DNA from 3 places in the Ectobacillus sp. OTK genome. Region 3 is predicted to be linked to each of the others. Evidence: predicted binding sites of a transcription regulator. Region 3 holds the regulator's gene; each other region holds the start of a gene.

Region 1 (2,274 bases), 1.1 Mb from region 3:
ATACCACTCGTCTTCTTCTTCAATGAAAAAGGTTACGCCATTTTCTGTCGTTTGGGCCGCCGGGTTTACGGGTAAATCCTTGCGAATTCCAAGCGAGAAGCCTTTTTGTACTGTACTGCAGCCTCCGTATTGCACAAAAAATCGAATGGCATCGCCTTGTTGTAGGTGCAGCTCATTCTTATACCAATTGGCCGCATCTTTTGATATAAACATTTCCATATTCCATCCTCCTAAATTTCCCGCTTACTTAATAGTATAGAAAAAAACGCAAAAAGGCGCTATCTTTATGCTTTACAACTCCTTTTTGCGGTATAACGTTTTTTTATACTTCTTTAAGAAAGAGTATAAATTTCTAGCTGGGAAGTCATTCGACGTAGGCAGAAATTTTAGGAATAAAGTATAAGTGCAACTACGCCTCTGTCTTCGCCTAGCAGCTCGCCAATCGGCGAGTTTTCTTTATAATTTTACTTTCGGTTCCGTTTTGTCTAAAATGCGCTTAATGTTGGCTCGATGCCGATAAATAACGAACAAGGCAAGAAATGAGACGCCGAAGATAAACGGTTTATCACCTTCAATGACAGCGGCAATGACAGCAACGACAGCCGTTAGCATGGAGGATAAGGAGACATATTTGGTTGTATACAAAAGCGCCAAAAATACAAGTATCACCACTAGGAAAATAATAGGCTGATAAAATAGAACGACACCTGCTGACGTAGCAACTGCTTTGCCGCCGCGGAAGCCTGCAAAAATCGGATAGACATGCCCGATAACCGCTACTAGGCCGAACCAAAGCGGGTGAATGTCAATACTGAATATAACAGGCAAAGATGCCGCAAGCGTGCCTTTTAAAATGTCGGCAAATGTTACAATAAATCCCGCCTTTTTACCTAGTGTGCGGAACGTATTCGTAGCGCCTAAATTTCCGCTCCCATGCTGTCGTATATCTATGCCGTACCCAAGTTTTCCGACCACCAGGGCAAACGGAATGGAGCCGAGTAAATAGGCGGCTAAAAATAAAATGTATGTAAGCATACGTTTCTTCTCCTTTATAAGGATAATGTTAATAAAAGCAGTAAGAGACCTTTTTTCTTAGTCTATTGTATCATATAACGAAAAAGTTAGAAGTTGTTTTTTTGTAAACCGCTATGCAGAGGTGTTGTACGACAGGTGTCACAATACTGTGAGAATCTATACATTTTTCTGCATCTACATATTGTATAATTTATTCGAAAATAAAACTATATTTTGTGTGGAGTGAGAAAAATGGAAAAATTTTCAATACGAAAAAAGCATGCTTTAGAACAACTGGCAGCTTCGTTTCAACGGATTATTCATTATGAGGAGCAGGATGTATTGCAGGAAAATGCAAATGTAGATGGACGTTCACCAATGGGGATGATGGGTAAATTTTCCTCAGAGGGCGCCAAATTTTATGCATTAGAATATTTACTGACTGAAGAAGTGAAGCAAGCGGTACAGGATAATATGATCCACGTGCATGATTTGGATTTCTATGCGGCAGGAACAACGACATGCTCACAAATCCCGCTTGGCAAGCTTTTAAAGGGAGGATTTTCTACCGGACATGGTCATATGAGGGAACCAAAATGCATTAGCAGCGCAATGGCATTAGCAGCTATCATTTTACAAGCAAATCAAAATATGCAGCATGGCGGACAATCGTTTGCTATGTTTGATAGGGATTTAGCGCCATATGTACGTAAAACGTATGAGCGTCATATAGAACGGCTAGGGAGTTATGCACGATTTGGAGCGGATGAGATACAGCAAATTGCCTGGGAGGAAACAAAACGAGATACATACCAGGCGTGCGAAGCATTCATCCATAATGCAAATAGTATGCACAGCCGAGGAGGAGGGCAAGTTCCGTTTGTGTCTATTAATTACGGGACGGATACATCAAAGGAAGGCAGGATGCTCATCCGTCAGCTGCTTTTAGCAACGCAGACCGGTCTTGGAAACGGTGAAACTCCTATTTTTCCCATTCAAGTGTTCAAGCTGAAGAAGGGGATTAACGTACTTCCATCTGATCGAAACTATGATTTGTATCGACTTGCGCTTGAAACAACCGCAAAGCGGCTATTTCCAAATTTCGCGTTTTTAGACGCACCCTTTAATTTGCAGCACTATGACGGCCGGCCTGAAAGCGAAGCATGCTATATGGGATGTAGAACGCGTGTCATGGCGAATATTCATGGAGAAGAGAATGCAGTGGGAAGAGGAAATTTGTCATTCACATCCATCAATCTT
Region 2 (2,274 bases), 2.7 Mb from region 3:
ATTTATAAGGTATTTGTAACAATCAGATCTTTTTTTGTTTGGTGAATCAAACTTCAAAAATGCTTTATTTTGTACCTTTATAAAAGGAATTTGTCTACATTTTTAAAGGGAAAAGGGCATTTCCCTCGAAAAATATATATTATTTCCCGGGGAAACTAGAATATTGACGGGAAATAATAGTCTCGTAAACGTATTATGTAAAGAAGTCCGCTCTTTCGAATATATGACATTTGTAACAATTCTGCTACAAATACTTGTACAGATCCACTGGACATGATTTTACAAAAAAATCATTTCTTTGTAGAATTCCTCTAGATACAAAACCGCAGGCAGCAGAAAGGAGAGAAGAAAACGAGGTAGTATCCGGGCGGTACCTTGTTCCATGGGACACAATGCCTTAGGGCAAAACACAAACTTTATGATGTAGTGCGCTTGTCCGCGCGAAAGCTCATCGGCTAAACCCCGTAAAACTCAAAGCATGCGCGAGAAACAAAGCAGCCAAGCCTCTCGGGTCCCAAGAGGCTTTCTTTTTTTTGTATAAAAACATGCCAGCCATGTTCAGACTGTTTATCCCGCTTACCTCCTAATTTCATGCCCCCACACCTTCCTTAGTGCCCTTTCTTTCCTCTCATATGTATAGCGTAATTTAATTTGTCGCTTGTCTTGAAAAGTCTTCTGCAAATTTCCTTCTTTTTCTCTACATTCCTACGTCTCACCTTTAGAATGAACTAGAAAATACGTTGACAAGTTTCTGCAAATGCACTGTATTGACATGCTATTTATAATGTTGTTTTATATGGTTTGTACTTCTTTTCGGAACGGCTCTTTCTTTGTCGAAAAACAAATTCTTTTGCCTGAAATAAATCTGCGCATATATCTTGTGTCCGTTTAAAAAACATAATACAATATGTAGGCAGATAGAGAATATGAAGAATTTGGTTATGTTCGGGAAATGGAGGAATTAGAGATGCTGATTGTATATGATTCGATGACAGGAAATGTAAAAAGGTTTATTCAAAAGCTCAATATGCCTGCGGTGCAAATTCATGACGAATTACTGCTGGATAAGGAGTATGTCCTTGTCACATATACAACAGGATTCGGGAAAGTGCCGGAGCGTGTAGCAAGATTTCTGGAGCGCAACCACGATCGTCTAAAGGGTGTATCAGCGAGCGGAAATCGTAACTGGGGAGACAATTTTGGCGCCAGCGCAGACCACATTGCAAAAACATATAGAGTGCCGGTTTTGTCTAAGTTTGAATTAGCAGGGACAAATAAAGATATAGAATTTTTTAAAGAAAGGGTGCTGGGGCTTGCGACATATTGAGCTCAATAACGAAATTACACAAATGGCGGACGGCTTCTATCAATTAGAGAAGGATAAGGAAGCATTGCAAGAGTTTTTGAAAGAGGCGCGGGAAAATACGGTACGGTTTAACAGCGTACGTGAGCGCATCGCCTACATGATTGAGCAGGATTACTACTACAATGTTTTGCGCGAGTATTCTCTAGAAGAGATTGAGGAAGTGTATGCTATTACATACGAAGAAAACTTCCAATTCCGATCCTATATGGCGGTATCAAAGTTTTATAAAGATTACGCCTTAAAAACAAATGATGGCAAGCAATATTTAGAAGGCTATGAAGACCGCGTTGCAATTGTCAGCCTGTACTTAGGCCGCGGTGACGGGGAAAAAGCGAAGAAATATGCAAAGCAAATGATTAAGCAAAACTACCAGCCAGCGACACCGACCTTTTTGAACGCGGGACGAAGCAGAAGAGGGGAAATGGTGAGCTGTTTTCTTTTGGAAATGGATGATAGCTTAAACTCAATTGGATTTAATATTAATACCGCCATGCAGCTGAGTAAAATTGGCGGGGGCGTTGCCTTGAATTTAAGTAAGCTTCGTGCTAGGGGCGAAGAAATTAAAGGGATTGAAAATGCAGCAAGCGGCGTGATGCCGGTGATGAAGCTGTTAGAGGATTCTTTCTCTTATGCGAATCAGTTGGGTCAAAGAAAAGGCGCCGGTGCCGTGTATTTGAATATTTTCCACTGGGATATTATTGAATTCCTCGATTCAAAGAAAATAAATGCAGATGAGAAAACCCGTATTCAATCCCTCTCCATCGGATTAATCGTACCAAGCAAGTTTTTTGAACTAGCAGAAAAAGATCAGCCATTATACGTATTCGCTCCATATACAGTGTTTAAAGAGTATGGAAAGCATTTAGACGATATGGATATTGATTCAATGTACGATGAGCTTGTTGCGA
Region 3 (2,274 bases):
CATTAGGTTTTCAAGTGGCTAGTTAAAAGAAGTTAAAGGGGGAAGTTTATATGCATACTATGGATACTTTTGGCCGTCATGTTATCTCTGAATTATGGGGCTGTGATTTTGAGAAATTGAATGATATGCCGTTTATTGAAAAGTTATTTGTAGATGCTGCATTACGCTCAGGAGCTGAAGTACGTGAGGTTGCATTTCATAAATTTGCACCGCAAGGAGTGAGCGGAGTTGTAATTATTTCCGAATCTCATTTAACAATCCACAGCTTTCCGGAGCATGGTTATGCAAGCATTGATGTTTATACATGTGGTGATCGTATTGACCCGAATGTAGCAGCTGACTACATTGCAGAAGGTCTTGGTGCAAAAACACGCGAAAGCATTGAATTGCCGCGTGGAACTGGCAGTTTTGAAATTAAACAGCGGGACGCAAAAGTTCTTTAAAAAACAATATATTTGCTTTAAAATAAAAAGAGGTGTATTCTACACCTCTTTTTTAGTTTATTATGACTTGTATATATAACTACAATATATTGTCGTGCAGGAGGAAATGTTATGAGCATCATGCAGAAAATGAAGCAGGTTTTTTCCACACATGCTGAAACAATGGACTCTCATCCGGATGAACAGCTAAGAAGCCGTTATTATAAAACAAACACGCAAAATGCGTTAAAAGCTGTAGAAGATGTTATTCGTGCTCTAAAAGGCTATACGGTTACTTCTATTTCTCCTGAACGCGGTGAAATGAGCGTGAATATCGTTGGTTCTAAGAAAGCATTTGTTGTTGTGACTGTAATTACCATTCGTCCATTTGAAACAGCGATTGACTTTTCTGTAACGACTGAAACGCCGCTGCCAAGTGATTTCGGATTTAGCAAGCGAGTTATTACGGAGCTCTACAGCCACTTGGACAAGCAGCTCGTGTTTATCGGATCGGGATTAGGCGCAAAGCTGTAACGGAACAAGAGTAAAAGAAATAAATGAGGAGTGATGACGATGCGTTGTCCGACTTGTTCTCATAATGGTACAAGAGTGCTTGATTCTCGTCCTGTTGATGAAGGGCGCTCTATTCGTAGACGCAGAGAATGTGAAAGCTGTCTGTATCGTTTTACGACGTTTGAGCGCGTTGAAGAGACACCCTTGATAGTTGTAAAGAAGGAAGGTACGCGTGAGCAGTTTAGCAAAGAGAAGATTTTACGAGGGCTGATCAAGGCTTGCGAAAAACGACCTGTTTCCTTAAAGCAGCTTGAGGATGTCACGCAGCATGTGGAACGAGAGCTGCGCAACATTGGGGTGTCTGAGGTGGAAAGCGATAAAATCGGTGAAATGGTAATGGAAGCACTTCGGGATATTGATGAGGTAGCTTACGTTCGTTTTGCCTCAGTCTATCGGCAATTTAAAGACTTAAATGTGTTTATTGAAGAATTAAAGGATATCCTTCAAAAAGGCGGAAAGTAAAAAAGAGCTTGAGGCGTAAGTGCTATCGGCTCTTTTTTATCCGATAAATATACAGTGAAAGGAATCAATGAAGATGGAAAGACAGTCATGGAGAGAGCTGCTGCCGATGGACCGGTATCGCGTATGCGCCAGCGGACTGCTGCACGAGCATGACCGTCATGTATTGACGATGCTATATCAGCCGTTAGTTGGCGGCAAAGCAATCGGTTTATACAATACATTGTGGAGTGAATTGAAACAGTACGTTTCTGGCGGTGAAGAAAGTAATCATCATGCACTGATGATTCATATGTACATGCCGCTTCCTGAAATTTATGAGGAACGGATGAAGCTCGAGGCGCTTGGGCTGCTAAAGGTATACGTAAAAAAAGAAGAGGATATACGTTCATTTTTGTACGAATTACAGCCGCCGTTGTCGCCAAAGCAGTTTTTTGATGATATTGTATTAAATATCTTTTTATATAATCGTCTTGGTAAAACAAAGTACAATAAGCTAAAGCAGTCCTTTTTGGAGCAGGAACCTGATATCTCGGCTTACAGCGAAGTAACGCATTCCTTTAATGATGTGTTCCAATCCTTCTCTCCGGCGCAAATCGCTTCCTTGCAGGAGGAAGTGAGCCTGCCGCCGGGTTTTGCGGCACCGGGACGTACGGCAGGCAAGGCGCCAAGCGTTTGGAACGATTTCTTTGATTTTGAGCTGTTTGCGGAAGGGCTTTCTGCGCTTGTACCGAAAAAGGCCATTACAGCACAGGTGAAGGAAGCGATTGTGAAGCTTGCCTACGTATATGGTATGAATGCGTTGGCGATGCAAAATGTT

Evidence for each region. The regulator NrdR, encoded in region 3, represses ribonucleotide reductase genes. The targets are predictions, from matches to a motif close to AACACNATATATNGTGTT.
Region 1: a site for NrdR is predicted at 1,238-1,255, ahead of AC6HZ4_RS17570 (anaerobic ribonucleoside triphosphate reductase). Genes of this name have one in related genera too.
Region 2: a site for NrdR is predicted at 772-789, ahead of nrdI (class Ib ribonucleoside-diphosphate reductase assembly flavoprotein NrdI). Genes of this name have one in related genera too.

Annotation. Positions count from the first base shown of each region.
Region 1 is NZ_AP048547.1:3,552,503-3,554,776, reverse strand. It holds gene AC6HZ4_RS17580 (HesB/YadR/YfhF family protein) at 1-219, opposite strand, end outside; gene plsY (glycerol-3-phosphate 1-O-acyltransferase PlsY) at 457-1,035, opposite strand; gene AC6HZ4_RS17570 (anaerobic ribonucleoside triphosphate reductase) at 1,267-2,274, shown strand, end outside.
Region 2 is NZ_AP048547.1:1,892,884-1,895,157, forward strand. It holds gene nrdI (class Ib ribonucleoside-diphosphate reductase assembly flavoprotein NrdI) at 968-1,327, shown strand; gene nrdE (class 1b ribonucleoside-diphosphate reductase subunit alpha) at 1,314-2,274, shown strand, end outside.
Region 3 is NZ_AP048547.1:4,691,528-4,693,801, reverse strand. It holds gene speD (adenosylmethionine decarboxylase) at 60-443, shown strand; gene AC6HZ4_RS23255 (cytosolic protein) at 555-956, shown strand; gene nrdR (transcriptional regulator NrdR) at 996-1,457, shown strand; gene AC6HZ4_RS23245 (replication initiation and membrane attachment family protein) at 1,531-2,274, shown strand, end outside.